4 regions of the Kitasatospora sp. NPDC051705 genome follow, and region 3 is predicted to be linked to each of the others. Evidence: riboswitches for the same ligand, from Rfam matches in the RefSeq annotation. Region 3 holds a riboswitch; each other region holds the start of a gene.
The links. Region 3 has a riboswitch for cyclic di-AMP ahead of ACIA8Q_RS32795 (M23 family metallopeptidase). Riboswitches for the same ligand answer to the same signal wherever they lie in the genome.
Positions count from the first base shown of each region.

Region 1: linked by a shared signal. The riboswitch ahead of ACIA8Q_RS22335 (peptidoglycan DD-metalloendopeptidase family protein) and the one ahead of ACIA8Q_RS32795 (M23 family metallopeptidase) in region 3 are both predicted to bind cyclic di-AMP.
Region 2: linked by a shared signal. The riboswitch ahead of ACIA8Q_RS06645 (transglycosylase family protein) and the one ahead of ACIA8Q_RS32795 (M23 family metallopeptidase) in region 3 are both predicted to bind cyclic di-AMP.
Region 4: linked by a shared signal. The riboswitch ahead of ACIA8Q_RS03880 (hypothetical protein) and the one ahead of ACIA8Q_RS32795 (M23 family metallopeptidase) in region 3 are both predicted to bind cyclic di-AMP.

Region 1 is NZ_JBITCO010000018.1:31,625-38,839, reverse strand. It holds gene ACIA8Q_RS22340 (DUF2470 domain-containing protein) at 1-540, shown strand, start outside; gene ACIA8Q_RS22335 (peptidoglycan DD-metalloendopeptidase family protein) at 906-1,907, opposite strand; cyclic di-AMP (ydaO/yuaA leader) riboswitch at 1,910-2,093, opposite strand; gene ACIA8Q_RS22330 (MFS transporter) at 2,406-3,938, shown strand; gene purB (adenylosuccinate lyase) at 3,946-5,376, opposite strand; gene ACIA8Q_RS22320 (MarR family transcriptional regulator) at 5,522-5,977, opposite strand; gene ACIA8Q_RS22315 (DUF3037 domain-containing protein) at 6,119-6,535, opposite strand; gene ACIA8Q_RS22310 (HipA family kinase) at 6,532-7,215, opposite strand, start outside.
Region 2 is NZ_JBITCO010000004.1:5,214-12,428, reverse strand. It holds gene ACIA8Q_RS06660 (MazG family protein) at 1-745, shown strand, start outside; gene ACIA8Q_RS06655 (SDR family NAD(P)-dependent oxidoreductase) at 775-1,194, opposite strand; gene ACIA8Q_RS06650 (cytochrome P450) at 1,407-2,711, shown strand; cyclic di-AMP (ydaO/yuaA leader) riboswitch at 2,922-3,092, shown strand; gene ACIA8Q_RS06645 (transglycosylase family protein) at 3,094-4,005, shown strand; gene eno (phosphopyruvate hydratase) at 4,248-5,534, shown strand; gene ACIA8Q_RS06635 (septum formation initiator family protein) at 5,653-6,138, shown strand; partial or broken gene ACIA8Q_RS06630 (DUF501 domain-containing protein) at 6,110-6,637, shown strand; gene ACIA8Q_RS06625 (Ppx/GppA phosphatase family protein) at 6,808-7,215, shown strand, end outside.
Region 3 is NZ_JBITCO010000046.1:6,281-13,495, forward strand. It holds gene ACIA8Q_RS32775 (SpoIIE family protein phosphatase) at 1-2,051, opposite strand, end outside; gene ACIA8Q_RS32780 (TetR-like C-terminal domain-containing protein) at 2,246-2,815, opposite strand; gene ACIA8Q_RS32785 (alpha/beta hydrolase) at 2,943-3,770, opposite strand; gene ACIA8Q_RS32790 (YiaA/YiaB family inner membrane protein) at 3,895-4,185, opposite strand; cyclic di-AMP (ydaO/yuaA leader) riboswitch at 4,431-4,589, shown strand; gene ACIA8Q_RS32795 (M23 family metallopeptidase) at 4,602-5,435, shown strand; gene ACIA8Q_RS32800 (hypothetical protein) at 5,540-6,412, opposite strand; gene ACIA8Q_RS32805 (GNAT family N-acetyltransferase) at 6,455-7,027, shown strand; gene ACIA8Q_RS32810 (sensor domain-containing protein) at 7,165-7,215, shown strand, end outside.
Region 4 is NZ_JBITCO010000002.1:279,972-287,186, forward strand. It holds gene ACIA8Q_RS03860 (TetR family transcriptional regulator) at 59-679, shown strand; gene ACIA8Q_RS03865 (PPOX class F420-dependent oxidoreductase) at 751-1,188, opposite strand; gene ACIA8Q_RS03870 (alpha/beta hydrolase-fold protein) at 1,580-2,722, shown strand; gene ACIA8Q_RS03875 (MoaF-related domain-containing protein) at 2,849-3,178, opposite strand; cyclic di-AMP (ydaO/yuaA leader) riboswitch at 3,623-3,781, shown strand; gene ACIA8Q_RS03880 (hypothetical protein) at 3,790-5,046, shown strand; gene ACIA8Q_RS03885 (hypothetical protein) at 5,178-5,750, opposite strand; gene ACIA8Q_RS03890 (IclR family transcriptional regulator) at 5,990-6,787, opposite strand; gene aceB (malate synthase A) at 6,976-7,215, shown strand, end outside.

The DNA.
Region 1 (7,215 bases), on a different contig from region 3:
CTCTCCACCGCCGCCGCGCGCGAGACCGACGGCCTCGCGGTCGTGCTCGACGTCACCGACGTCTCCCCCGTCGCCGTCCGCGACCGGATCCGCGCCCGCCTCACCCTGGCCGGCCGGCTGCACCTGGCCCACCTCGCCGACGACGGCATCAGCGTCCACCTGCGCGTGGACGTCGCCCACGCCGTCCTGTCCACCCCGTACGGCACCGGCGCCCTCACCGCCGCCGACCTCGCCCACGCCGCGCCCGACCCGCTGGCCCGGTACGAGGCCGCACTGCTCACCCACCTCGCCGACGACCACGCGGACGCCGTCGCCGTCCTCACCCGGCTGCTCGACCCGGCGCTGCTCGCCGGGCGGCCGGACGTCCGGCCGCTCGCCCTGGACCGGCACGGCCTGGTGCTGCGCCTGGACCACCCGCACGGCCACCGCGACGTCCGCCTGGTCTTCCCCGAACCCGTCGCCGACACCGAGGAGTTCGGCCAGCGGGTGCACGAGCTGCTGAACGCCGCGGAGCAGGGCCTGCCCGTCCACCGGCTCTGAACCCGCAGCCCGGCGAACGGCACCCGGCGAACGGCAGCCGACAGGCGGCAGGCGGCGGACGCCCCCGGGGCCGACGTCACACCCCCGGCGCCGTCCGCCCGTTGCGCGCGCCGGCGCCGGAAGCGGAGACGCACCGGGAACGCCCCCGGGAACGGCGGCGGAAACGGCAGCGGCCGGCCCGGCTCGCGAGGGAGGTCTCGCGAGCCGGGCCGGCCTGGGCGTGTCCCGCGCCCATGTCCGCCGTTGCGGCGATCACCCGGTCGAGCGGTCACCCGACATGACCATCCCGGAGGATCGTTTCGCCCCGCATCAGCGGTAGTCCCGAAGGGCCCGTCCGGCGGGACCGGGCCCTCGACCCGTCAGGGTCAGAGAGCGACGCCGTGCGCCCGCAGGTAGGCGACCGGGTCGATGTCCGAGCCGTACTCGGAGCCGGTGCGGATCTCGAAGTGCAGGTGCGGGCCGGTCACGTTGCCGGTCGCACCGGAGAGGCCGATCTGCTGGCCGACGGTGACGGTCTGACCGATCGACACGCCGATCGAGGAGAGGTGCGCGTACTCGGCGTAGTGGCCGTCGGCGAGCTTGATCTCGACCTCGTTGCCGTAGGCGCCACCGTTGCCGGCCTTCACCACGACGCCGTTGGCGACGGCGCGCAGCGGGGTGCCGGTGGAGGCGACGAAGTCCTGGCCGGTGTGGTGGCCGGAGGCCCACATCGAACCGGCCACGCCGTAGGCGGTGCCCAGCTTCGGGTTGGCCAGCGGGGCGACGAAGCCCGAGGTGCTGGCGGCGGCCGGGGCGGCGGTGACGGCGGCGGCCGGCTTCGGGGCGGCGGTCTGCACCTGGGTCTGGACCGGGGCGGACGGCTTGGCGGCCTCGGTCTTGGCCTGCACCTGGGCCTTCGGCTTGGCCGGGGCGGCGGGCTTGGCCGGGGCGGCCGGGGCGGCGGGCTTCGCCGGGGCGGCGTCCGCGGACGGCGCGGCGTGGCCGGCGATCGAGAGGTGCTGACCCGGGAAGATCAGGTTCGGGTTGCCGCCGACGACCGAGCGGTTGTGCTCGTACAGCGCCTGCCAGCCACCGTCGACGTGCTTGGCGTCGGCGATCTTCGACAGGGTGTCACCGCTGACGACGCGGTAGCTCTCGGCCTGGGCCGGGGCGGTGACGGGAGCGGCGGCCGGGGCGGCCGGCTTGGCGTCGACGCTGGTGGCGTCGGTCCAGGTGGAGCTCTGCGCGGCCGGGGCGGCCGGGGCGGTGTGCGCCTGGGCGCTCACGGCGGCCACGAGCGGAAGGGCGAAGGAGACCCCGGTGACCGCGGTGGCGATGCCGATGCGGGCGGCGCGGGGCAGGGCGATACGACGAGCCTGAGCAGGCATGGAAGTTTCCTCTCCGACGCCTGCGAGGTGAGCTGTCGGGTTCGGGCTGGAGTTGCCCGGCCGCATGCGCGGCTTCACCCCAAGCCGGCCCTGGGATCCGGTACGCGAAGCGCGTGCCGATCCCGGTCCGGCGACTTACCTGTGGGTCCCCCGCTCCTGCCGTACAGAGTTCAGTTCGAACCACCGGGCAGCGGCAGGATTCGGCGTTCCACCCGGCGGATCCGTCCGGACTGGCCGGGCGGTCGCTGAACTAAAACCCATCCGTCCGGGTGAAGCAATGTCGATCTCTTGAACGGACAACCATCCCCGCCGAGGCCGTGACACTCCGAATGATCGGCTGCACCGTGCGTGCACAATCCATTCACCCGGCGCCACTGATCCACGACGCTGCGCCGATCCCGCCACCGCTGCGCGACCGTTCGCTCACGCACCGCACACCGTCGACACACCCCCCGGTGACCCTTGTCACGCGGGCCCCGCGGGGCGCAGGATCGGGCCGTGGCCACCTCCGCGGCCGGCACCCTGCGCCTGGGCACCGCGCAGGGACGCTGGGTACTCCTGGCAACCGTGCTCGGCTCCAGCATGGCGATGCTCGACGGCACCGTGGTGAACGTCGCGCTGCCCCGGATCGGCACCGACCTCGGTGCCTCCCTCGCCTCCCTGCAATGGACCCTGAACGCCTATCTGCTGACGCTCGCCGGGCTGATCCTGCTCGGCGGCGCGCTCGGCGACCGGTACGGCCGGCGCCGGGTGTTCCTGATCGGGGTGGTCTGGTTCGCCGCCGCCTCGGCGGCCTGCGCCGCCGCCCCCACCATCCAGGTGCTGGTCGCGGCCCGCGCCGTGCAGGGCATCGGCGGCGCGCTGCTCACCCCCGGTTCGCTCGCCATGCTGCAGGCCGTCTTCCACCCGGAGGACCGCTCGGCGGCGGTCGGCCTGTGGTCGGGGCTCGGCGGCGTGTCGGCGGCGGTCGGCCCGTTCCTCGGCGGCTGGCTGGTGGACGGCCCCGGCTGGCGGTGGATCTTCCTGCTCAACCTGCCGCTGGCGGCCGCCGTCGTCGCGGTCGGCGCCCGGCACGTCCCGGAGAGCCGGGACGAGAGCGCCACCGGTCGCTTCGACGTCCTCGGTGCGCTGCTCGCCGCGCTCGCCCTCGGTGCGCTCACCTACGCGTTGACCGCCGCCGGGGAGGGCCTCTCCCCCGCGGTCTGGTTCGCCGGAGCGGTCGGGCTGGTGCTCGGCGCGGCCTTCCTCACGGTCGAACGCCGCGCCGCCGAGCCGATGCTGCCGCTCGGCCTCTTCTCCTCCCGGCTGTTCACCGCCGTGAACCTGGTCACCCTGTGCGTCTACGCGGCGTTCAGCGGGGTGTTCTTCCTGCTGGTCGTGCAGCTGCAGATCGTCTCGGGCTTCTCCCCGCTGGTCTCCGGCCTCGCCCTGGTCCCGATCACCGTGCTGATGCTCACGTTCTCGGCGCGCGCCGGGCGGCTGGGCAAGCGGATCGGCCCGCGGATCCCGCTGACCGTCGGGCCGCTGCTGTGCGCCGCCGGGGTGCTGCTGATGCTGCGCATCGGCGCCGGCTCCACCTACTGGGCCGACGTGCTGCCGGCCGTGACGGTGATGGGCTGCGGGATGACCCTGCTGGTGGCGCCGCTGACCGCGACGGTGCTGGCCGCGGTCGAGGTGCGGCACGCGGGCATCGCCAGCGGCGTCAACAACGCCGCCGCCCGCGCGGCCGGTCTGCTCGCGGTCGCCGCCCTGCCGGCGCTCGCCGGGCTCAGCGGCGACGCCTACCGGGTGCCGTCCGCGGTGGACTCCGCCTTCCACACCGCGATGCTGATCTGTGCCGGTCTGCTCTGCGCCGGCGGGCTGACCGCCCTCGCCACCGTCCGCGGAAACGTGCTCGCGCCGGAGGACCACCCCGTCGCCGAGCCGGACTGCGCGTGGACCTGCGGCACCACCCCGCCGCTCGACCCGGGCCACGTGCACACGGACGAGGGCCCCGCCACCGGAACGGCGGCGGGGCCCTCGTCGGGCTGAGGCGACGTCAGAGGATGTCGCCCGGCGCGTACTTGGCGGCCTCCGGGTAGGCGGCGGCGACGGCCTCCACCTGGCGGACGACCTCGGCGACCTGGGCACCGGCCGCACCGGTGAAGGAGAGCCGGTCGGCCAGCAGGGCGTCCAGCGCGGCCCGGTCCAGCGGGATCCGCTCGTCGGCGGCCAGGCGGTCCAGCAGCTCGTTCTCCCGGGCGCCGGCACGCATCGCCAGCGCGGAGGCGACGGCGTGCTCCTTGATGACCTCGTGCCCGGTCTCCCGGCCGACGCCCGCCCGCACCGCACCCATCAGCACCTTGGTGGTGGCGAGGAACGGCAGGTAGCGGTCCAGCTCGGTCTCGATCACGGCGGGGAAGGCGCCGAACTCGTCGAGGACGGTCAGGAAGGTCTCCAGCAGGCCGTCGAAGGCGAAGAACGCGTCCGGCAGCGCGACCCGGCGCACCACGGAGCAGGAGACGTCGCCCTCGTTCCACTGGTCGCCGGCCAGCTCGCCGGTCATCGAGGCGTAGCCGCGCAGGATGACCGCGAGGCCGTTGACCCGCTCGCAGGAACGGGTGTTCATCTTGTGCGGCATCGCCGAGGAGCCGACCTGGCCCTCCTTGAAGCCCTCCGTGACCAGCTCGTGGCCGGCCATCAGACGGATGGTCTTGGCCAGGCTGGACGGCGCGGCGGCCAGCTGGACGAGGGCGGTGAGCACCTCGAAGTCCAGCGAGCGCGGGTAGACCTGGCCGACGCTGGTCAGCACGTTCTCGAAGCCGAGGTGGCCGGCGACCCGCTGCTCCAGCTCGGCCAGCTTCGCGGTGTCGCCGCCGAGCAGGTCCAGCATGTCCTGGGCGGTGCCGACCGGGCCCTTGATCCCGCGCAGCGGGTAGCGGGCGATCAGCTCCTCCAGGCGGCGGAAGGCGACCAGCAGCTCGTCGGCGATCGAGGCGAAGCGCTTGCCCAGAGTGGTGGCCTGCGCGGCCACGTTGTGCGAGCGGCCGGCCATGACCAGCTCGGAGTGCTCGGCGGCCAGGCGGGCCAGCCGGACCAGCACGGCCACCGTGCGGTCGCGCACGTGCTCCAGCGACTGGCGGACCTGCAGCTGCTCGACGTTCTCGGTCAGGTCCCGGGACGTCATGCCCTTGTGGATCTGCTCGTGGCCGGCGAGCTCGCTGAACTCCTCGATCCGGGCCTTCACGTCGTGGCGGGTGATCCGCTCACGGGCGGCGATCGAGCCGAGGTCGACCTGGTCGATCACCCGCTCGTAGTCGGCGACGGCGTTCGCCGGCACCTCGACACCGAGGTCCTGCTGGGCCTTCAGGACGGCGAGCCACAGGTGGCGCTCGAGGACCACCTTGTGCTCGGGGGACCACAGCTGGGCCAGGGTCGCCGAGGCGTACCGGGAGGCCAGGACATTGGGGATCTGGGGCTTCGCGCTCACGCTTCGCAAGCCTAACAGCCGAGGTCAGCCGGAACGCCGCCGGATCCGCGGCCGCGCCCCACCCGCCCGCGGCGCCCGAGCCTCAGTGCCCGGGTCACGACGCCCGGGCCTCATGCCCGGGCCGCTACGCCCGGGCTGCGGCGTCCTAGGCCCCGGTGCCCGCCCGCCCGGCCAGCACCGGCAGGACCTGCCCGCAGATCGAGTGCAGCGCGATCCGCTGCTCGTCGGTCATCGCCTCGAAGGCCTGGTGGGTGCGGGCCATCTCGCCGCGGATCCGGGTGAGGATCTCCCGGCCCTCGTCCGTGATCACGACGATCTTCACCCGGCGGTCACCGGCCGCCGCCTCGCGGTGGGCGAGGCCCAGCGACTCCAGCCGGTCCACGATCCCGGTGACGTTCGACGCGTCGCAGCCCAGCCGACCGGCCAGCGCCCGCATCGGCACCGGCTCCTGCACCGAGCCCAGCGCCTTGGCCTGGGACGAGGAGAGCCCGTGCCGGGCGGCGGCGGCCGCGAAGTCCTGGAAGTACGCCGCGCCGACGGCGGCCAGCGCCTCCATCAACTCGGCGTTGGTCGGTACGGTCGTCGTCGCTGTCGAACCCATGGGACCAGCGTACGGCGGAGTGCTTCACCAACTCAAGCTTTGACCACGGCAACCGTCACCGGGGAGGCGGAACCGTCACCGCGGAGGACCGGGAGGACCGCGGAAGGCCGCGGACGACCGGGGAGGGCGGAGGACCGGACCTCAGAGGACCAGCTGGTCGAAGAGCCGCCGCAGCTCCGCCTCCGGGTCCGCGGTCAGCCCGGTGTGCACCGGCCCCGGCTGGACGACCGCGCTGCGCGGCGCGGTCAGCCAGCGGAACCGCTGCCCGGGGCTGTCCCCCTCCGCCGGACCGGCCTGCGGGCCGCCCGCACACACCGCCTCGATGCCGTGCAGCGCCCGCCGCACGCCCTGCACGTCCGCCACCGGGTCCAGCGCCAGCAGCCGGGCCTGGTCCAGGTGCGTGCGCGCGGCGAGGTGGGCGTTCTGCCGGCAGTACAGCAGCACCCCCACGTTGACGCACTCGCCGCGCTCGACCCGCGGCACCGCCCGGATCACGGCGTACTCGTAGTCGTGCAGCTCCACGGCCGCCGACGGCACGGACGTCCTCGGCTCGGTCATGCGGGCACCTCCGGCAGCCAGTCGCGCGGACCGGCCAGGCGCCCGGTCAGCTGGTCGCGGTACGCGGCGCGCACCGCCTCGGGTGAGTCGAAGCCCGGTTCGTCCAGCAGCCAGACGTCCGGGATCTGCGCCACCGCCCCCTCGACCGCCGCCTCGGCGAGCGGGGCGAGCACCTCGTCGGCGGCCGCCAGGTCCGGCCGGGCGCGCAGCAGCGCGTGGTCGGAGGCGTCGTACGGGCGGCGCACCCAGGCCGCCGCCCCGGACCACGCGTGGTGGAAGATCAGGCTCGCGCCGTGGTCGATCAGCCGCAGCCCGCCGGTCGCCACCAGCAGGTTCGGATTGCGCCAGGAGCGGTCGACGTTGCCGATCAGCGCGTCGAACCAGATCACCCGGCCGGCCAGCTCCGGGTCCACCTCGAAGCAGAGCGGGTCGAAGTTGAGCGCGCCGCTCACGAAGGCCATGCCGAGGTTGGTGCCGCCGCTGGCGCGCATCTGGTCCTGGACCTGCTGGTCGGGCTCGCTGCGGGCGAGCACCGGGTCCAGGTCGATCGTCACCAGCTCCGGCACCGGCAGCCCGAGCCGCCGGCCCAGCTCACCGGCCAGCACCTCCGCGACCAGGGCCTTGCGCCCCTGCGCGGCGCCGACCCATTTCAGCGCGTACAGCCGCCGGTCGTCGGCCTC
Region 2 (7,215 bases), on a different contig from region 3:
CACGGACGCCCTGGCCCGGCTGGCCGTGGAGCACGCGGGCGAGGTGCCGGAGATCGAGGTGCTGCCGGGCTCCTACGACCTCCCGGGGGCGCGCCTGCTGGACCTGGTCTCGGTGATGGACCGGCTGCGGTCGCCGGGCGGCTGCCCGTGGGACGCCGAGCAGACGCACGAGAGCCTGGTGAAGTACCTGGTCGAGGAGGCGTACGAGCTCGTCGAGGCGATCGAGGAGGGGGACCGGGAGACGCTCCGCGAGGAGCTGGGGGACGTGCTGCTCCAGGTCTTCTTCCACTCCAGGATCGCCGAGGAGCACCCGTCGGAGGCGTTCTCGATCGACGACGTGGCCGGCGACCTCGTCGACAAGCTGGTCTACCGGCACCCGCACGTCTTCGGTGACGTCACCGCGGAGGGCGCCGCCGAGGTGGAGGCCAACTGGGAGCAGCTGAAGGCGGCCGAGAAGTCGGACCGGGAGTCGGTGCTGGACGGCGTGCCGGCCGGGCTGCCGTCGCTGGCGTACGCGGCGAAGCTGGTGTCGCGGGTGCGCAAGGCCGGTTTCGCGGGCGTGCCGGACGAGCCGTACGAGCTGCCCGGGGGGCTGACGGCGGAGTCGGCGGGCCGGCTGCTGCTGGCGGTCGTGCAGCGGGCGCACGACGCCGGGGTGGACGTGGACGCGGCGCTGCGGTCGGCCGCGCGCGGGTACCGGGACGCGGTGCGCGCGGCCGAGGGCCTCGAACCGGCCGGCGAGTAGCCGGCCGGCCGGCGGGCGGAGGGGCCGGCTCAGGCCGCGGCGGCGGTGCTCCCGACCGGCCGCCGCTGCGGCGGGACGACCTCGCCGATGGCCTCGCCGACGAGCGCGAGCAGCTCGGCGAGGCGTTCCAGGTCGAGGTGGTCGGGCAGGTCGGCGAGGGAGACGATCCGCTCGCCGCCGGGGCCGGCCACGCAGAACAGGTCGATCGGGCCCAGGTGCTTCTCGGCGGTGTCGACGAGGGCGGCGACGTCGCTGGGGCGGCGGATGTCCCCGCCGACGCCGACGACCGGGCAGCCCGGCCGGTCGAGCTCGGTGGCGAGGTCCTCGGCCACGCCGACGTGCTGGTCGGCGATCAGCACACCGGCGGCGCCGGCCGCGGTGAACCGGCGGGCGAGGTCGGCTCCCGACCCGCCGTCGAGTACCGCGATGACGACGACTGCCCCGCTCACCCGCATGGTCTGCTCCTCCCTGTGGGCGACACCGCACCGGCGCCCACGATTTCTGCGGAGGATCGTAGGCACGACCTGACCCTCCGCAACAGGGATTACCCCTCAGGTGACCAGGCTCACGCCCGCCCTACGGTTAAGACCTGTCCAAGGGTCCGTCCCGGAACCCGCGTCCGCGGGGCGGCGGGCCCCGGTGCACCGGATACGGTCGGTCCATGTCAGCGCAGCCCGCCCCCACCGCCCCGCAGCTCTTCACCTGGGAGTTCGCCGCAGATCCGTACCCCGCCTACGCCTGGCTGCGCGAGCACGCCCCGGTGCACCGCACGACGCTGCCCAGCGGGGTGGAGGCCTGGCTGGTGACCCGGTACGCGGACGCGCGGCAGGCGCTCGCGGACGGCCGGCTGTCGAAGAACCCGGCGCACCACAGCGAGCAGGCCCACCGCACCGGCCGGGTCGGCATCCCGGGGGAGCGCCAGGCGGACTTGATGACGCACCTGCTGAACATCGACCCGCCGGACCACACCCGGCTGCGCCGCCTGGTGTCGAAGGCGTTCACGCCGCGCCGGGTCGCGGAGTTCGAGCCGCGGGTGCAGCAGCTCACGGACCGCCTGATCGACGGCTTCGCGCAGCGCGGGTCGGCGGACCTGATCCACGAGTTCGCGTTCCCGCTCCCCATCTACGCGATCTGCGACATGCTGGGCGTGCCGGCCGAGGACCAGGACGACTTCCGCGACTGGGCGGGGATGATGATCCGGCACGGCGGCGGCCAGCGCGGCGGCGTGGGCCGGGCGGTGAAGCGGATGCGGGCGTACCTGCTGGAGCTGATCCACCGCAAGCGGGCGGACCTGGGGGACGACCTGATCTCGGGCCTGATCCGGGCGAGCGACCACGGGGAGCACCTGACCGAGAACGAGGCCGCCGCGATGGCCTTCATCCTGCTGTTCGCGGGCTTCGAGACGACCGTCAACCTGATCGGCAACGGGACGTACGCGCTGCTGCGCAACCCGGAGCAGCGCAGGCTGCTGCAGGAGTCGGTGGCGCGCGGCGAGAGCGCGCTGCTGGAGACCGGGATCGAGGAACTGCTGCGCTACGACGGGCCGGTGGAGCTGGCGACGTGGCGGTTCGCGACCCGGCCGGTGTCGATCGGCGGGGTGGACATCCCGGTGGGGGACCCGGTGCTGGTGGTGCTGGCCGCGGCGGACCGGGATCCGGCCAGGTTCTCGGACGAGAACACCCTGGACCTGGCGCGAACGGACAACCCGCACCTGGGTTTCGGCCACGGGATCCACTACTGCATCGGGGCCCCGCTGGCCCGGCTGGAGGGCCGGAGCGCGCTGGCCACGCTGCTTTCCCGGCTGCCGGATCTGCAGTTGGCGGAAAGCCCGGAGAATCTGCGCTGGCGCGGTGGCCTGATCATGCGGGGACTGCGGGAACTCCCGGTGGAATTCAGCCCGGAGAGCCGTTCCCCGCACGCGCCGCCGGCCGTCCTCCGGGAACCTTCCGACCCTCCGACACGCTGACTGGGTGTCGCCGGCGGCCGTTGGAGGGGTGGCTGAACCTCCATCAATCCGGACATAGCCGCACGGTTGGTGGGCGATCGAGCGCGGGCCGTGATTTCTGTGTGATATCGGTGATATGAGCTTGTGATTGGTCTGAGGATCTGTCTACTCTCCCTGGAGTTCGCAGCTGCGGACCTCGTGCGCGGGACGCCGAATCCTGCCCGCCGCGTCACGGGAAACCGACCAGAACCCTGGGCAGGGGCGGGGGAACCAGGTTTGTTGCCGTTTCCCCACGGCTTGGGGTGAAGCCGCCCGAGCGGAATCGTTTCCGCTGACGGCGGCCGGGCCACCTCCCGGTCCGAACCCGACAGCTCACCTCGCAGGCGTGCGGAGAGGGACCTTCATGCTGTTCGTTGGAACTGGCCGCCACCGTCGTCGTACCCAGGCCGAGAAGGCCATCGCCGTCGCCGGTGTGGCCGGCGTCGGACTCGCGATGCCGATCCTCACCGCCACCGGCGCCTCCGCCGCCCCGGCCTCCGCCTGGGACTCCGTCGCGCAGTGCGAGAGCGGTGGCAACTGGAGCATCAACACCGGCAACGGCTTCTACGGGGGCCTGCAGTTCACCTCCGGCACCTGGAAGGCGTACGGCGGCACCGCGTACGCGCCGCAGGCCAACCAGGCCAGCAAGGGCCAGCAGATCGCCGTCGCCGAGAAGGTCCTCGCCTCGCAGGGGCCGGGCGCCTGGCCGGTCTGCTCGCAGAAGGCCGGCCTGAGCAAGGGCGGCGCGCCGGCGAGCGTCGACACCTCCTCGGACGACAAGCCCGCCGCCGCGAAGCCGGCCGCCAAGCCGGCCCAGCCCGCGGCCAAGCCGGCGCAGCCCGCCGCCAAGCCCGCCCAGCCGGCCGCCCCGAAGCCGGCCGCCCAGCAGCCCGCGCCGCAGCAGGCGCAGCCGCAGGCCCCGGGCTTCTCCGGCAAGGCCGGCTGGGACGCCGACGCGAAGGTGTTCTGGTACCAGAACAACGGCACCTGGTACTGGACCAGCCACCAGAGCGTCTACCAGCAGTTCGCGCCGCAGGCCGCCGCCCCGCAGCACTACGCGCCGCAGGCCGCCCAGCCCGCTCCGGCCGTGCGCACCGCCCCGGCCGCCGCGCAGGGCGGCCACGACTACACCGTCCGGTCCGGCGACACGCTGTCGACCATCGCCGCCGCCCAGGGCGTCACCGGTGGCTGGCAGTCGGTCTACGACGGCAACCGCGGCACCGTCGGCGGCGACCCGAACCTGATCATGCCCGGCCAGGTCCTGCACCTCGGCTGAGCCGCTCCCGCCCGCCGGGCGGAGGGGGGCGGGGATCCGTCCCCCTCCGCCCGGATTCGGGCCGGTTCGCCCGGGCGGGCGGGTGAACTACCGGTGGGTAGTGCGGCCACACGCTGAGACGGGACCGAGGCCAGCGTGGCCCCGGGGGCCCGGGCGGTTAGGCTCTGGTCGTAACGACTCCGCAATCGTCCCGCCGGCAGCACCAACGTCAGCCGGACCCTGCTTCCGCAAGGAGATGCCTCGTGCCGTCCATCGATGTCGTCGTAGCCCGTGAGATCCTCGACTCGCGTGGCAACCCCACGGTCGAGGTCGAGGTGGGCCTCGACGACGGCAGCACCGGCCGTGCCGCTGTCCCGTCGGGTGCCTCCACCGGAGCCTTCGAGGCCCTGGAGCTTCGCGACGGCGACAAGAACCGCTACTTCGGCAAGGGCGTGGAGAAGGCCGTCCTGGCCGTCATCGAGCAGATCGGCCCGGAGCTGGTCGGCTACGACGCCACCGAGCAGCGCCTGATCGACCAGGCCATGCTCGACCTGGACGCCACCCCGGACAAGTCCTCGCTCGGCGCCAACGCGATCCTCGGCGTCTCGCTGGCCGTGGCGCACGCCGCCTCCGAGGCCAGCGACCTGCCGCTGTTCCGCTACCTGGGCGGCCCGAACGCCCACGTGCTGCCCGTGCCGATGATGAACATCCTCAACGGCGGCTCGCACGCGGACTCCAACGTCGACATCCAGGAGTTCATGATCGCCCCGATCGGCGCGGAGTCCTTCTCCGAGGCCGTCCGCTGGGGCGTCGAGGTCTACCACACCCTCAAGGGCGTGCTGAAGGAGCGCGGCCTGTCCACCGGCCTCGGCGACGAGGGCGGCTTCGCGCCGAACCTGGACAGCAACCGCGAGGCCCTGGACCTCATCACCGAGGCCATCCAGAAGGCCGGCTACGTGCCCGGCCGGGACGTCGCGCTGGCCCTGGACGTCGCCGCCTCCGAGTTCTACAAGGACGGCGCCTACCAGTTCGAGGGCAAGGCCCTCTCCGCCGCCGAGCTCATCGAGTACTACGCCGAGCTGGTCGCCGCCTACCCGCTGGTCTCCATCGAGGACCCGCTGGACGAGTCGGACTGGGACGGCTGGAAGGCCATGACCGTCAAGCTGGGCGACAAGGTCCAGCTGGTCGGCGACGACCTGTTCGTCACCAACCCGGCCCGCCTGGCCAAGGGCATCGAGACCGGCACCGCCAACGCGCTGCTGGTGAAGGTGAACCAGATCGGTTCGCTGACCGAGACCCTGGACGCCGTCGAGCTGGCCCAGCGCAACGGCTACCGCTGCATGATGTCGCACCGCTCCGGCGAGACCGAGGACGTCACCATCGCCGACCTGGCCGTCGCCACCAACTGCGGCCAGATCAAGACCGGTGCCCCGGCCCGCTCCGAGCGCGTCGCCAAGTACAACCAGCTGCTGCGCATCGAGGAGATCCTCGACGACGCCGCCGAGTACGCCGGCCGCGGCGCCTTCCCGCGGTTCAAGCACGAGGGCTGAGACCGCGAGGTCGCGCAAGCCTGACCGGTGCCCCGCCGTTCACCCCGTAGGGTGGACGGCGGGGCACCGTCGCGACCAGGAGGGGATACGGGAGATGGCAGGCTGGAGGATCCCGGGCTTGGCGGCCCGGCCTCGGTTCACGAGCCGGGCGACCGTCCTCGTCCTGGTGCTCTGCTCGCTGGTGGCGATCCTCGCCTACCCGACGCGGCAGTTCATCTCCCAGCGCGCCGAGATCTCCGCCCAACGGGCGAAGGCCGACCACGCGCGCCAGCAGGTCGAGCAGCTGCGCCGGGACAAGGCCCGCTGGCAGGACCCGGAGTACGTCAAGGCGCAGGCCCGCGCCCGGCTGCACTACGCGATGCCGGGGGAGACCCCGTACATCGCGGTGGACCCGGCCGGCCAGGCCGCCGCCCAGCCCTCCGCGTCCGCCGCCGGCCCCGGCCCCTCCGAGGGCTCGGCCACCGGCCCGGTGAAGGCCGCCAAGCCCTGGTACGCCAGCATCTGGGACTCGGTGGACGCCGCCGACACCGCCGCGCTGGCCCCCGCCACCCCCCGTCCGCTCCCACCGTCCCCCGCTGGAGACACCTCCCCCCATGACCACTGAGAACCACCCCAACGTCTCCGACGCCGACGTCGCGGCCATCGCCGCCCAGCTCGGCCGGGTGCCGCGCGGCCTGCGCGGCGTCGCGCACCGCTGCCCCTGCGGCAACCCGGACGTCGTGGAGACGGCGCCCCGGCTGCCCGACGGCACGCCGTTCCCGACGCTCTACTACCTGACCTGCCCCAAGGCCGCCTCGCTGATCGGCACCCTGGAGGCGGACGGCGTGATGAAGGACCAGACCGCCCGGCTCGCCGAGGACCCGGAGCTGGCCGCCGCCTACCAGAAGGCGCACGAGGACTACATCGCCCGCCGCGACGCCATCGAGGTGCTGGAGGGCTTCCCGAGCGCCGGCGGCATGCCGGACCGGGTGAAGTGCCTGCACGTGCTGGTCGGCCACTCGCTGGCGGCCGGCGAGGGCGTCAACCCGCTCGGCGACGAGGCGATCGGCATGCTGGAGGACTGGTGGGCCAAGGGCCCCTGCGTCTCCCCGGCCGAGGTCGAGGCCGCGGGCGCGCGGGTCGCCCGCAACCGGGCCAAGGAGCAGGACCACCAGGCCGTCATCGAGGCCAAGCAGCAGCTCACCGCCGAGCGCGCCGCGAAGCGGCTCGCCGCGGAGGAGACGGCCTCCGGCGGGGCCGCCGCCGGTGACGCCGAGGGGGAGTCCGAGTGAGCATGACGCGCGTGGCCGCGATCGACTGCGGCACCAACTCGATCCGCCTGCTGGTCGCCGACCTGGACCCGGAGACCGGGGAGATCACCGATCTCGACCGCCGCATGATCGTCAACCGGCTGGGCCAGGGCGTGGACCAGACCGGCCGGCTGCACCCGGACGCGCTGGCCCGCACCTTCGCGGCCTGCCGCGAGTACCGCGAGGTCATCGCCGGCTTCGGCGTCGGCCCGGAGCGCACCCGCTTCGTCGCCACCAGCGCCTCGCGGGACGCCGAGAACAGCGACGAGTACGTCAAGGGCGTGCGCGACGTCCTGGGCGTGGAGCCCGAGGTGGTGAGCGGCGAGGAGGAGGCGCACCTGTCCTTCACCGGCGCCACCAAGGAGCTGACCGGCGGGCAGTTCCCGGCGCCG
Region 3 (7,215 bases):
GGGTACGGCTGCCCCGGGTCCACGCCCAGCGGCGGCCCGCCCGGCACGTCCAGCTCGACGGCCCGGGCGTCCGCGACCCGGACCGGCGGCGGGTGCCCGGCCCGGGCGGCGGTCAGCGCCCCGTCGGCCGGGTCCAGGGTCAGGTAGAGGCAGGTCGCGAACAGGTCGGTGTCCAGCTCGGCCAGCAGCCGGCTGGTCCGGGCCAGCGTGGCGGCCGGGTCGTGCCCGTCCGTCGCGTACGCGCGCAGACCGCTGCGCAGCTGGCCCATCACCGCCGTCGCCTCGGCGTTGTGACCCTGGACGTCGCCGATCACCAGCCCGATCCGGCCGTCCGGCAGCCGGAGCAGGTCGTACCAGTCGCCGCCGATCTGCATGCCCTCGGTGCTCGGCAGGTAGCGGGCGGCACTGGCGATCCCGGGCAGCCGGGGCAGCGTGCGCGGGAGCATCGCGCGCTGCAGCTGGGTGGCCCGGTGGTGGTGGGTGTCGTACAGCCGGGCCCGCTCCAGGGACTGCGCCAGGATCCCGGCGAAGGCCGAGTACAGGGTGCGGTCCTCCCGGCTGAAGGCGCGCTCGGTGGCGAAGGTGATCAGGCAGGAGCCCACCTGCCGCCCGGAGGCGATCAGCGGCAGCACCGCCCAGGCGGCCGGGGTCAGCGGGCCGCGCTGGCCGCGGGCCGCGCCGGGTTCGCTGAACAGCGGGGCGGAGCGGGTCAGGGCGTGCTGCATCACGCCCTCGGAGAGGTCCGCGAGCCGGGTCAGTTCGGTGCGGCGCGGGCCCCCGTACACGGTGTGCGAGACGGGCAGCAGCCGGCCCTCGTCCACCAGGTCCAGCACGATGCTGGCGGCGCCGAAGGCCGGTCGGGCGACGTCGGTGACGGTGGTGGTGACGTCCCGGACGGTCACCGCCCGGGACAGGGCGCGGGTGAGTGCCAGCAGCAGGGCGGTCCGGGCGGTGGCCGGGGCGTCGCGCCGGGCCGTGTCGGGCGCGGCGCCGGCGGGGGCGGCGCCGGCGCGGGCGGTGGGCGAGCCGGGGCCGGTGGGAGCACCCGCGGGCTCCTCCGGGCGCTCCCGCCCGGGCCTGCGGCCGTGCTCGCGGTCGGCGAACAGCCCTGCGATCCGGACGGGGCGGCCGTGGACGTCCAGCATCACCTCGCCGGTCTCCTCGATGCTGGCCGCCCGGCCGCCCCCGCGCAGCACCCGGTACGCGATCCGGTACCGCCCGCCGGTGGCGAGCGCCTCGGCGACCGCCGCCTGGACGTCCGGCAGGTCCTCGGGGTGGACGATCCGGTCCAGTTCCGGGGCGGCGCCGTCCGGGGCGGCCGGCTGGCCGGTGATCCGGAACGCCTCGGCGTCCCAGTAGCTCTCCCCGGTGACGAGGTCGCGCTCGAAGGCGCCGTGCCCGGCGGCCCGGACGGCCAGCGACAGCATCGGGTGGGCCAGGCCGGCGGGCCGGCCGGAGTCCTCGGGGGCCGGCGCGGGGCCCTGCGGGCGCCGGGCGTCCGCGTGGTCGAGCAGGTGGGACAGCCGGTGGGCGCAGGCGTCGCCGATGGTCTCCAGGACGTCCAGGTCGCGGCGGGGGACGGTGCCCCGGTGGGCCAGCGCCAGGGCGAGCACGCCGACCGGCCGCTCGTCGACGATCATCGGCAGGGTGATCACGGCGACCATCCCGGTACCCATGCCGGCGTTCCGGTTCGGGTAGTCGACGCTGGTGTGCTCGGGGGTGAGCAGGTAGGGGCGGCGCAGCCGCAGCGCCATCGCGGCGGGGAGGTCGCCGGCCGGGTCGACGGTGCTGTACCGCTCGTGGGCCCAGTCCGGCAGGCCGTGCGAGGCCGTCAGCCGGAGCATTCCGGCCGGGTCCAGCAGGTAGAGCGCGGAACCCTCGCCGGTGATCCAGCCGGGGCCCTCGGCGAGGACGGTGCCGAGCAGCTCGGCGGCGGTGGTGCAGGAGAGCAGTAAGCGCACGCAGCGCATGGCGCTGCGGCCGCCCGGACTGCTGGGCTGCGTCCGGCTGTCGTCCTCGGACGGGGGGAGCCACGGCGAGGTCAGGTCCATCGGATACCCGGCCTTTCCGTTCCGAGGAGGGTGGTGGGTGCCCTTTGGGTGCCCGGAGGGGCACTTAATTCTTAATACCTTATTTCTCAAGTGGGTGCTGAAGCGGGTGAACGGCGCCCCCGCAGCCCCACCGGCACCGGTGCTCCCGCCCTCCCCGCCGCGGGCCCGGGCCGGTCGGCGCCCCGGCGGCGGGCTCAGGCCGAGGGCCAGGAGCGCAGGCCGGTGGTGAGGGTGCTGATCAGCCGGTCGTGGGTGGTGGTGAGGTCCTCGGCGAGCTGGAAGGCGCCGGCGATGGAGAGCGAGGCGAAGCCGTGGGCGACGGAGCGGACGGTGCGCGCCGCGTGGATCACCTCCGGGCCGTCGAGGCCGTACTCCCGGAGGACGGCGATGATCACGCCCACCAGCCGGGCCGCCGCGCGGGAGAGGTCGTCGTCGGGCTGCGGGGCCTGGGGCAGCGCGGCGTAGCGGTGCGGGTGCTCGGCGGCGTACGCGTGGTAGGCGCGCAGGACGGCGGCGACGGCGTCGTCCCCGCTGCGGCCGACGGCGGCCTCGGCCAGCCGGTCCGCGAGCTCCTCGGTGACCCGGACGGCGAGCAGCCGGCGCAGCTCGGCGAGCCCGCCGCTGACGTGCTTGTAGAGCGAGGGGGTGGCGACCCCGGCCCGGGCCGCGACGGCGGCCAGGGTGAGGGCTTCGGAGCCCTGTTCGTCGATGAGGGCGAGGGCGTGGCCGACGACCTGGTCGGGGGTCAGTCCTACTCGGGGCATGGTGCGGTCTCTCCGTGGACGGGCGGACGGGCGGGCGGGCGGTGCGGACGACCGGGGCGGGCCCGGGCGCGGCGGGGCGGACCGGGCTCGGGCGAGCGGGCCCGCGGCCGGGGCCGGGCGTCAGGCGTCAGGCGAGCTCGGCGAGGAAGGGCAGCAGGGCGCCGGCGGTGGCCTCCGGGGCGTCGGCCATCGGGTAGTGGCCGGATCCCTCGATCATGACCTTCCGGGCGCCGAGCGCCGCGGTCTGCCGGTCGGCGACGGCCTCCGGGTCGGGGAAGTCGGGGTCCTTGCCGCCCATGACGACGAGCGCGGGGCAGCGGACGGCGGCGGTCCAGCCGATCGGCGCGGAGTCGCCGGAGACGTGTCCGCGGGTGGCCGTCCGGCGGCCCGGGGTGCGCATGGCGGCGACGAGTCCGTCGACGTAGGCGTCGAAGTCGGCGGGCCTGGCACCGGGGAAGGCGAGCTTGCGGTGGTAGAAGCCCCAGAAGGCCGGCCAGTGGACGATCAGGGCGCCCATCGCGCGGACGACGCCGCGCATGAGGGCGTTGGCCGGGGGGTTCTCGACGAAGGCGTCGATAAGGGCGATCCCGGCGACCCGCTGCGGGGCGTCACCGGCGACCTTGACGACGGTCGCGCCGGTGTAGGAGTTGCCGACGAGCACGGCGCGTTCGATGCCGAGGTGGTTCAGCAGGGCCAGGACGTCGGTGGCGATGGCGGCGGGTGAGTAGTCGTCCCAGACGATCGACGACTCGCCGAAGCCGCGCAGGTCCATGGTGATGACGCGGTGGCCGGCGGCGGTCAGCAGCGGGTGCAGGTGCCGGTAGGCGGCGCGGGTGTCGAGCATCCCGGGGAGCAGGACGACGGGGGCGCCGTCGCCCTGCCGGGTGTCGTCGTAGGCGATGCGCCCGCCGGGGACGTCGAGGTACTGGGTGCTGGTGGCGCTGGTGGCGTTCATGGTGGGCCTCCTGGGACCGCCGCTGCGGGTCGTCGGCGTCTGCCGATAGCCATAAAGCTAAGGCTAATAGCCTTAGCCGTCAAGCCCTCGGTGCCGTCCGCCCCCGGGGTCCCGCGGTGCCCGCTCAGACCCCGTCGACCTTGAACGGGTCGTGCTCGCTGAGCAGCTTCTCCAGCCGGGCCTGGTCCACCCGGGTGACGATCTCGTTGGTCTCCTGCCGGTCCCGGACCACCTTGGCGAGCGTGAAGGACGAGGTGACGGTGTAGAGGAGCCCGATCGCCAGGAAGGCGCGGGTCCAGCCGCCGACCGGCAGGTAGGCGATCCCGACGGCGAGGGCTCCGCCGGACAGCGCGAAGGAGAGCACGGCCTGGATGTAGTACGCGGCCGTGGTGCGGGACTGCATCGGTGCGTTCATGGCGTCAGGATGCGGCGGGGTGATCGGTCCGCACATGAGTAGGCGTACTCAGATGGGGGGTCGTTCGCTGACGTTCGATCACGTCGAGCGGCTCAATGCCGGTCAATGGGGACAAAACCCGCCATCACCTACCAGGGCGCCCTGGTCATCTGCGGTCGTCCCGGGCGGACGGCTTGGAATCGGGGCGCCCTAGGATTAACGTTTGATAACGCAGCGCGGTCGTCAACGCCGTACCCAGACGGCACCGTGCGCCGTCGCCTAATCCCGCCGGCCGGCCTCCGGGCAGGCCAGGGAGCCGGGGAACCACGTTCCTTGGGGTGAATCGGCGGGGCCCAGGCCCGGCCGTAGGAGACCTTCCTGCTCCGAACCCGTCAGCTAACCCGGTAGGCGCGAAGGAAGGAAAGGAGCGCGCCTCCGTGGCGTCGACGCACACCCCGGCACACCCGGCCGGCCCCGCAGCCGGTACCCGGCTCCTCGACCACCCCGGCATGGCCGACCTGGAGCACCCCGCCCCGGAAGCCGACGCCAACCGGCACCGGATGCCGCGTCAGACCCGCGGAGCCTCCCCGCTGCTCGGCGTCACCGCCGTCGCGGCCACCCTGGGCGCCACCGGCTTCGCCTCCGCCACCCCGGCTGCCGCGCCCGCCGTCGAGGCCCCCGACGAGACCCCGGTCGCCCTCTCCGCCGACCCCGGGCTCGCGCTCGCCGCCCGGATCCAGCAGCAGGCCGACAGCCAGCGCACCGCCGCCGAGGAGGGCGCCCGCGTCCAGGCCGCCAAGGAGGCCGAGGCCAAGGCCGCCGCCAAGGAGGCCGAGGCCAAGCGGGCCGCCGAGGAGGCCGAGCGGGCCAAGGCCGCCGCCCTCACCCTGCCGGTGAAGGACTACAACCTCTCCGCCCACTACGGCCAGAGCGCCCGCTACTGGGCCCACCTGCACACCGGTCTGGACTTCGCCGCCGACACCGGGACCCCGGTCTTCGCGGTCGGCCAGGGCACCATCACCTCGGCCGGCTGGTCCGGTTCGTACGGCTACCGGATCGTCGAGACCCTGCCCGACGGCACCGAGATCTGGTACTGCCACCTCTCCTCGATCATCAAGGGCTCCGGCAAGGTCACCTCCGGCCAGCAGATCGGCAAGGTCGGCGCCACCGGCAACGTCACCGGCCCCCACCTGCACCTGGAGGTCCGCCCCGGCGGCGGCGCCCCGGTCGACCCGGAGACCTGGCTGGAGCAGCGCGGCCTCACCCCCTGAGCCGGCGCCCCCACCGGCCCCCGCCGACCGCGGCGGACCCGAACGGACCGGAGCCCCGGCCGCACGCGTGCGGCCGGGGCTCCGGCACGTCGCCCCGCGGGCGGCTACTCCTGCGGCAGCCCCGCCAGGTAGGCGTCGATCTCCTCCTGCCCCGGCTCCGGTGCGAGGTCCGGGAACTCCTCCAGAAGCAGCCGCGCCAGCCCCGGGACGGTCCACTCGCCGCACAGGTCGAGCGCGGCCTGCGCCGCAGCCTCCTCGAACTCCCCGAAGCCCCCGGACAGTTCGTCCGGCATCGGCCGGCCCGCGGCGGTCAGCTCCGCCAGGTTGCGGTAGCTGCGCCGCATCAGACCCTGCTCCAGCAGCCGGCGCGCGCCGTCCGTCGCCATGCCGACCGACAGCACCCGGGCCGGCCCCCAGCCCTGCTCGTCCAGCTCGTCCAGCCAGCCGGTCGGGACCAGCGCGGCGATCGCCGCCAGCCGCTCCTCCTCCGCCAGCTCCCGGAAGCCGTCCAGCCAGGCCCGCACCGCCGCCGGGTCCGCGACGTCCACCTCGTACGCGTGCAGCAGCAGCGCGTACAGCCGGGGCCAGGTCACCAGGTCGGCCCGGCGCAGCAGCCCGGCCGCGACCTCGCCCTGCCACTCGGCCTCGGCGTGCAGCCGCTCCTGCCGCTTGGCGTTCAGCCGCCGGGCCGCCCGCTGGTGGTCCACCAGCAGCTCGACCGCGGCGCCGTACGCCAGCGGGTCCGTCTCCGGCCCGGGCTGGACGTAGAGGTGGAGACGCTCGTAGAGCAGGTGCTCCACCGCGTTCGAGGTCAGCTCGGGCCAGCCGTCGTGCATCCTGCCCCCGCCCAGCTCCAGCAGGGCCAGGACGGCTCGCAGCGGCCCCTCGGCCACCGGGGCGCGGCCCTCCGCCGCCGCCCAGGCGAGCAGGTCGGCGGCCCTGGTGCGCGGGGCGAGCCGCAGGTCTTCGTCGTTCATAGCCCGAACGGTAACCGCTGGCCGGGGGTAGGGTCGCCAGCCATGGTCCCCGTACGACTCACCGGCTCCCGACTGGCCATCCGCGAGTACCACCACACCCCCGGGGACGTGGACGCGCTGCACGCGCTGTTCGGCGACCCGGAGGTCACCCGGTACCTCCCGTTCGACCCCTGGGACCGCGAGACCTGCGCCGACCAGATCGAGCTCTACCTGGAGGAGGCGCTCGCGCGGGAACGGCGGACGTACCAGCTCGCCGTCACCCGGCGCGAGGACGCCGAGGACCCGGCGGACGCCACCCCGATCGCCCACGCCTCCCTGACCCTCGGCACCGGCCGCCGCGCCGAGCTCGGCTACGCGGTCGGCCGCGGGGCCCGCGGACGCGGTCACGCGGGCGAGGTCGTCGGCCTGCTCTGCGGGCTGGCCTTCGGCGCCCTCGGCCTGCGCCGCCTCACCGCCCGGGTCGACGTGGACAACCGGGCCTCCGCCGCGGTGCTCACCCGGCTCGGGTTCCGGGCGCAGGGGCCGGTCCGGCACGACCCGCCCGGGGGCGGCGTCCGGTCCGGCGTGCACCGGTACGCGCTGACCACCGGGGAGTGGGCCGGCCCGGCCGGGTGACCCGCCCGGCTGAGCGCGGCCCCGGACCGGGGGGTTAACCCCACCCCCGATCCGCCGGGTCCCCGGATCGTTCCGCACCGCCCGCTCGACCAGACTGGCCGGGTCAGTAACCGAGAACGAGGGACCGAGGCCGGGACATGAGCAGCAGCCGAAGCATGCAGGAGCGCGACTGGGACGTCCTCGGCGGT
Region 4 (7,215 bases), on a different contig from region 3:
GTCGAGCCATGTGGCCAGGGCGTGCCGACCTGGCGCAGTCCCGCGTAGGCTGACCCTCGTGACCGGACGCCCGACCCTCACCCAGCGCCGCCGTGACGCCACCCGGCTCGACATCGCCCGCACCGCCGCTGCGCTCTTCGCCGACAAGGGGGCGGAGGCCACCACCGCCGAGGAGATCGCCCTCGCCGCGGGGATCTCGCTGCGCACCTTCTACCGGTACTTCTCGGTCAAGGAGGACGCCGTGGCCCCGCTGCTCGCGGCGGGCGGACGGCAGTGGGTCGACCGGCTCGCCGAGAGCCCGGCCGGACTGCCGCTGCGCGAGGCGCTGGAGAGTGCGGCGGCGGTGTCGCTGACGCCGGTCGACGAGGCGGGCGCCGAGATGATGCGGTGGACCCGCAGCCTGCTGCGCGACCCGCGCCTGGACGGCACCTGGCAGCGCGTCCACGCCGACTCCGAGGCGCGGCTGCGCGCCGTCCTCGCCGAGCGCTGCCCGGCGGGCACCGATCCGCTGGAGATCCGGCTGGCCGCCGCCGCCGCGACCGCGGCGATCCGGGTGGCCCTGGAGCAGTGGGCCTCCTCCGACGCGCCCGCCACCGGCCCGGACTCCCCGCAGGACCTCGGCGCGCGCTGCATGCGGGAGCTCACGGCCGGTTTGCGGCTCTGGGAACGGGTGTCCTGAAGCCCCCCCCGGGGGCGTGGCTCCGCCCCCGGCGCCGCTACGCCCTCGAACCCCCCGCCGGCTCCGGCGTGTCAGTCGCTCCGGCGGGCGGCGGCCGGCAGTGGTTCGACCCCCACGACCCGGCGGATCCGGGTGGGCTCGACGAACACGGTGACGCGCCGTTCGCCCGGCACGCCCCACTCGTAGCGGTCCGAGCCGAGGTACTTCCGGGCCAGGCGGTCCAGCTGGCGGTCCGCCTCCTCGCCGGTCACGAACTCCACGGCCCGGCCGTGGATCTGGACGCGGTCGTACGGGTCGTCCGGATCGGCGTGGGAGAGGCAGAGCCGGGGGTCGTGGCGGAGGTTGAGCTCCTTGACCCGCCCGACGGTGGTGTTGAAGAACACCCGGTCGCCCGCCAGGTCCACCCACATCGGCGTGACGTGCGGGGCCCCGTCCGCCCCGGTGGTCGCCACGTACCAGATCCGGGGCTCCCGCACCCGTGCCCGGATGTCGTCCGTCCAGCCGCCCATGGGTCGCCTTCCGTGTCGGTCCGTCTCGACCTGATGCACGCTCAGGGTAGGGGGTGCGTGGCCGGCGTGTCGGTAGGGCGGCGACGGTCGGCGCCGGGCCGTGGCCGTCGTCCGCCATCCCGCCGGCCCGGTCCGCCCGCGTGGTGACAACAGCTGACAGCTGACAGATTTCAGACGACAGATAACAGATAACAGATTTCAAACTCTGTCACCTGTTATCCGTTACCCGGAAACGACCAGCAGACTCCCCGTGACCTCCCAGCCGTCGTCAGCCTTCTCCCAGCCGGACGCTAGGGTTGATCCTCGCGCCCCGGCGGGGGGAACCGGGGTGACCTCCTCGGATGTCCCCAGCGGAGGGGACTGGAGTTCGAGGCGTGGGAGCAAGCAGGACATGGGTCTGACGAGCCACAAGGTGTTGGCGCTGACCGTATTGATCGCCGTCGTGATGATGGCCGGCACGGTCTGGCTCTGGCCCAGACTCGCGAGAGCGACCTGGCAGGCGGTCCTGGGGAGGATCGGCGCACTGCTCGCGACCCAGCTCGCGGTGCTCGCCGCGCTCGGCCTGGTGGCCAACAACTACTTCGCTTTCTACAGCAGTTGGGACGACCTGCTGGGCACCGGCGACACCGGACCGGTGGTCATCCACAACAAGGCGGACGCCTCCGGGCGCCTGCTCGTGGAGACGATCGGCCACGCCTCCGTCAAGGGCGGCGGCGCGATGGGCCGCGAGCCCGCCCAGTCGGGGGAGATCCGCAAGGTGCGGATCGACGGCGCGGTCAGTCGCCTCTCCACCGAGGGCTACGTCTACCTGCCGCCGCAGTACTTCCAGCCGGAGTACGCGCAGAAGCAGTTCCCGGCGGTGATCGTGAGCACCGGGTTCCCGGGGATCGCCGAGAACCTGATCACGCGCTTCAACTACCCCGGCGCGGCGCTCAAGCTGCTCCAGGAGGGCCGGATGCAGCCGACCGTCATGGTCCTGGTGCGCCCCTCGCCCGCCCTGCCGCAGGACACCGAGTGCGAGGACATCCCGGGCGGCGCGCAGTCCGACACCTACTTCACCAAGGACGTCCCCTCGGCGATCCAGGCGAGCTACCGGGTCTCCGCGGACCCGCAGGCCTGGGCCTTCATGGGCAACTCCACCGGTGGCTACTGCGCGCTCAAGCTGGCCATGCGCCACCCCGACGTCTTCCCGACGGCCGTCGCGCTCTCCGCCTACTACGACGCGGCGGACGACCCGACCACGGGGGACCTGTTCGGCGGCAGCAGCCAGCGCCGAAACGAGGCGAACCTGTTGTGGCGGCTGAAGAACCTGCCGCAGCCGAAGGTGTCCGTGCTCCTCGCCGGCACCAAGAAGGGCGACGGCGACTACCGGCGCGAGACCGAGGCCTTCGTCGACGCGGTGAAGGACCCGATGAAGGTGTCCTACAGCATGCTGGAGAACGGCGGCCACAACTTCGAGACGTGGAGCGCGCTGCTGCCCTCCTCGCTCGAGTGGCTGTCCCAGCACCTCAAGGTGCCCAACCAGACCGTCTGAGCCCCGGTCCGACCGGCCCAGGCCCGAGCCCGGCCCAGGCCCGAGCCCGGCCCAGGCCCGACCGACCCCTGACCGTAACGGCTCCGGACCGCAGCGGCCCCCGGCCGGACCGCCCGGACCGATCGGTCAGGCCACCCGCTCCAGGGTCCCGGTGTGCAGCTCGCCCACCCGGCCGCCCTCGCCCTCGAATGTCCAGAAGGCGCGGACCGTCAGCCTGCCGAGGTCCATCACGTGGCTGACGGTGATCCCGCTCTGCTCCGTCCAGCTGACGAAGTAGATCTCCGGCGCCACCTCGGCGACGTGCAGCCGCACGTCCTCCCACTGGCCCGCGGACTCGCCGAGGCCCTCCCAGCGCAGCCGCGTGCCGTCGGCCGAGTAGGCGTTGCGGAAGGCCGCGCCGTTGTCGGCCCGGAAGAGGTAGGTGCGGCCGGCGAAGGCGGGCAAGGGCGCGGTCATGGTGGGGCGGTACCTCGTTCCCGGTGGGGTGCGCACGGGTGGTCCGTGGGGTCTTGTGCACTGCGGAAGATGTCGGACCTCCAATTTATCCGACCGGGCGAGCCCGGCGGGTGCAGTTGTGCCGGGCGCGGCCGGGGGAGTCGGCCGCGCCGGAGGGCGCACCGGGCGGGCGCCCGCCGGACGTCCCTCGGCGGCACCGGCGAGCCGTCCTCCGGTCGCCGGGCGCCGGCGGCGCAGGCCGGGAGCCGGGTGGACGCCCGGCTCGGCCGAGGGGATGATCAACTCGACCGCCACGCAGCGTCGTTGATCGACACCACTGTGAGCTGCGCGACAACCCGCCCGGCAGAGTTGTCCGTTCACGGACGGTCTGCCTAGCCTGCAACGGCCGTCCGCCACGCGGACCCCGCCGCCGGGACGCCGAGTCCCGTCCACCCGCCGGCGGGCAACCGAGGACCACAGTGGACGGGAGCGGGGGAACCAAGGTCAGCGCCCGGCCCGCACGCTCTCCCGCGTGCGGGTCGCGGCTAGGGGTGAAGCCGCTCCCACCGGCGGCCGGGCAACTGCAGCCCGAACCCGACAGCTCACCTCGCAGGCGTCGCAGAGGACACCCCATGCACCAGCCTGCCCTCCGGCGCCGCACGCCGCGCCACGCCCGCCCGGCCCACCGGGGCCGCTTCGCCGCCCTCGCCGCCACCGGGGCGGTCGCCGTCAGCGGTGCCGGTCTGCTGGGCCTCCCGGCGACCGTCGCCGCCCACGCCGCCACCACCCCGACCGTCACCCAGGACCGGCTGGCCCCCGCGACGATGGTCGCCAACAAGGCCGCCACCGCCTCGCTGACCGTCCACTCCTCGGCCTGCGTCACCGCGAAGACGGTGGGTGTGGGCGTGCGCGACGCGCGCGGCACCAACCTGGACTTCCCCGGCAACCTCTCCAACGTGCAGATCTGCCCGAGCGGGCTGTCCTTCACCAGCGGTGCCCGCGCGCTGCCGGCCGGGACGTACAGCCAGTTCGGCTTCTGGCAGGACCTCGGCGGCGCCTGGCACAACCTGCCCTCGCAGCAGCTGGTGGTCTCCGGCACGGCGACCCCGACCCCGGCTCCCACCGCCACCCCGACGCCGTCCCCCACCAGCGCCCCCGGTGCCACGGCGAGCCCCTCGGCGGGCACCCCGGCCTCCCCGGTCGCGGGCAAGGCGCTGACCTGGTCCGACGAGTTCAACAGCTCGATCACCTGGGGCTCGCGCTGGGTCGGTGACAAGAGCACCGCCTACAGGTACGGGAACCACAACCCGGACGACAACAAGCTCGACCTGCTGAACAAGAACAACGTCAGCGTCGCCAACGGGGTCGCCACCTTCACGGCCGCGCCGAGCGGCACCACCCTGGAGAACGGCAAGCAGGCCTGGAACGCGGGCTTCCTGACCACCGAGGGCTCCAGCGAGGGCTTCCAGGTCAAGACCGGCGACTACGCCGAGACCCGGGTCAAGCTGCCGTCCGGTTCCGGTGCCTGGCCGGCCCTGTGGACCTGGAAGAACGGCAACGGGGAGATCGACTCCTTCGAGTACCACCCCGACAACCCGAACCTGCTGGAGCTGACCAACCACGTCAACCCCGGCAACGCCAAGTACTACACCGACGCCGGTGCCGTCGCGAAGGACCAGTGGGTGACGATCGGCACCTACTACGGCGCCAACTCGGTCGACTGGTACGTCAACGGCGTCAAGGTCTTCTCGGACGGCAAGGGCGTCGGCGCCAACTGGTCGGCGTACCTGATCCTCAACCTCTCGGTGTGCGCGGGGCAGTACCACCCGGCGCCGCAGGGGACCACGCCGCTCAGCATGGCCGCGGACTACGTCCGGGTCTACCGCTGACGCGTGAGCCGTCGGGTCCAGCCGCTCGGGCCCGACGGCTCACGTGATCACCGCCGGCAGCCCGTTCCCGGCTGCTGACGCCCGAGCGCCCGGGGCCGACCACTCGGCCCCGGGCGCTCGGGCGTACCGGCTCAGTCGTTGGTCGTCTCGACCACCCTGATCTCGAACGGCTTCCGGTTGTTGGTCTCGTCCTTGTCGTCCGCGCCGCGCACCGCGACCCAGCCGCCCTGGAGGGTGCCGAGCGGGAGGTCGGGGGAGAGGCGGACCGGGACGAGCGCGGTCGCGCTGCGCCCCGACTTCAGCCCCGCGGGGAAGACGCAGCGCACCCGGTGGCCGTTCTGGAACACCTCGCAGTCCTCGGGGAAGAACGGCTCCTCGGGGGTGACCCCCTCCGGCAGGGTGACCACGACGGTGAACGGCGAGGCGGTGGTGTCGGGGCCGCCGTTCCCGACGAATGCGTGGATCGTCGTGCTGCCACCGGGCGGAGCGGGGTCCGGGTCGATCCGGACCACCTCCAGGTCGGAGTTCGAGGGCTTGACCAGGGCCGCGCCGACGTCCACCACCGGCCGCGGCTCGGGGCGGCGCAGCGCCCAGGACGGCCCGGCGGCCAGCACCGCCACCGCGCAACCCGCCGCCACCACGGCGACCAGCCCGGCCCCACCGACCCCGCCGGATCCCCGACGCCCCGTGCTCCTGCGTTCCATCGCGACTCACCCGTGCCCTTGCGCTCCGGCGGCCCGCGCCGTCGCGCGCCGCGCCCGCACCCAGGGTGGCGGGGCGGCCGCCGGGGGCCCGGACAACCCGCCAGCCGTTCGCCTGGACGGGCGCACCGGTGCACCGGAAGTCGGCTCGTCGGACCTCCGGCGCACCGGGGGCCGTCCGGCCTGCGGCGCATCCGGGGTCAGGCCGGCCTCCGGCGCACCGGGAGAGGGGCTGAGCCCGTTCAGGGAGCCAGGACCTGCCCCAGCCGGGCCGCGATGTGGTGCATCACCGGGACGAGCGCGGAGGCGCCGGCCTGCTCCTCCAGCGCGCGGATCCGGGCCTCGGGGCCGGAGACGGAGAGCGCGGTGGGCGTGGGCGCGCCCGGTACGGCGAGCGCGATGCAGCGCACGCCGATCTCCTGCTCCTGGTCGTCGACCACGTAGCCGCGCTCGCGCGCCTCGGCGAGCTGCTCCAGCAGCTCCTGCGGGTCGGTGACGGTGTACTCGGTGTGCGCGGGCAGCGGGTTGGGGCCGAGCACCGCGCGCGCCTCCTCCTCGGGCAGCTGGGCGAGCAACGCCTTGCCGACGCCGGTGCAGTGCGGCTGCACCCGCCGGCCGACCTCGGTGAACATCCGCATCGAGCGCCGCGACTGCACCTGCCCGACGTAGACCACCTCGCCGCCCTCCAGCACCGCCAGGTTGGCGGTCTCGCCGGTGGCCTCCATGAGTTCGGCCAGGTAGGGACGGGCCCAGCTGCCGAGCAGGCGGCCGGCCGTCTCGCCGAGGCGGATCAGCCGGGGGCCGAGGGTGTAGCGGCGCGCGGTGTCCTGGCGCACATAGCCCTGCTGGACGAGGGTACGAACCAGGCGGTGGATGGTCGGCATCGGCAGGCCGGAGCTGGTGGAGAGCTCGCTGAGCGTGGCGACACCACCGGAGTCGGCCAGCGCCTCCAGGAGCTGGAAGGCGCGCTCGACGGACTGCACGCCGCCGCTCGCGCGGTCGGTGCCCGTCGTCGATGCTGTGTCGGGGGTCGCAACCACCGGCGTTCCCTTCGCTGTCGGGGAGGAGTAGAGTCCCGGCGATCACATCAACAAACCGTTGAAATTCTGTATCGCGGAAACTAGTCTCCACCTTACAGAATCGAACCCGCCGACAGGTGGGTTCCGATCAAGGAAGTTCCCACCGGAGCTCCCTTCGCCAGGCTCAACCGCTTAGGAGTGTCCTGCCCATGGCTACAGATCAGGGACCCGTCGGCGCCTCTCCCGCCGCTCCGGTCGTCACTGTCGCCGGTCCGCGCGTCCACCGGGCGGAGGAGGTGCTCACCCCGGAGGCCGTCGCCTTCGTCGTGGGCCTCCACCGCACGTTCGAGGCGCGCCGACAGGAACTCCTGGCCCGACGGAAGGCGCGCCGGGCGGAGATCGCGCAGGCCGGCACGCTGGACTTCCTCCCCGAGACCGCCGACGTCCGG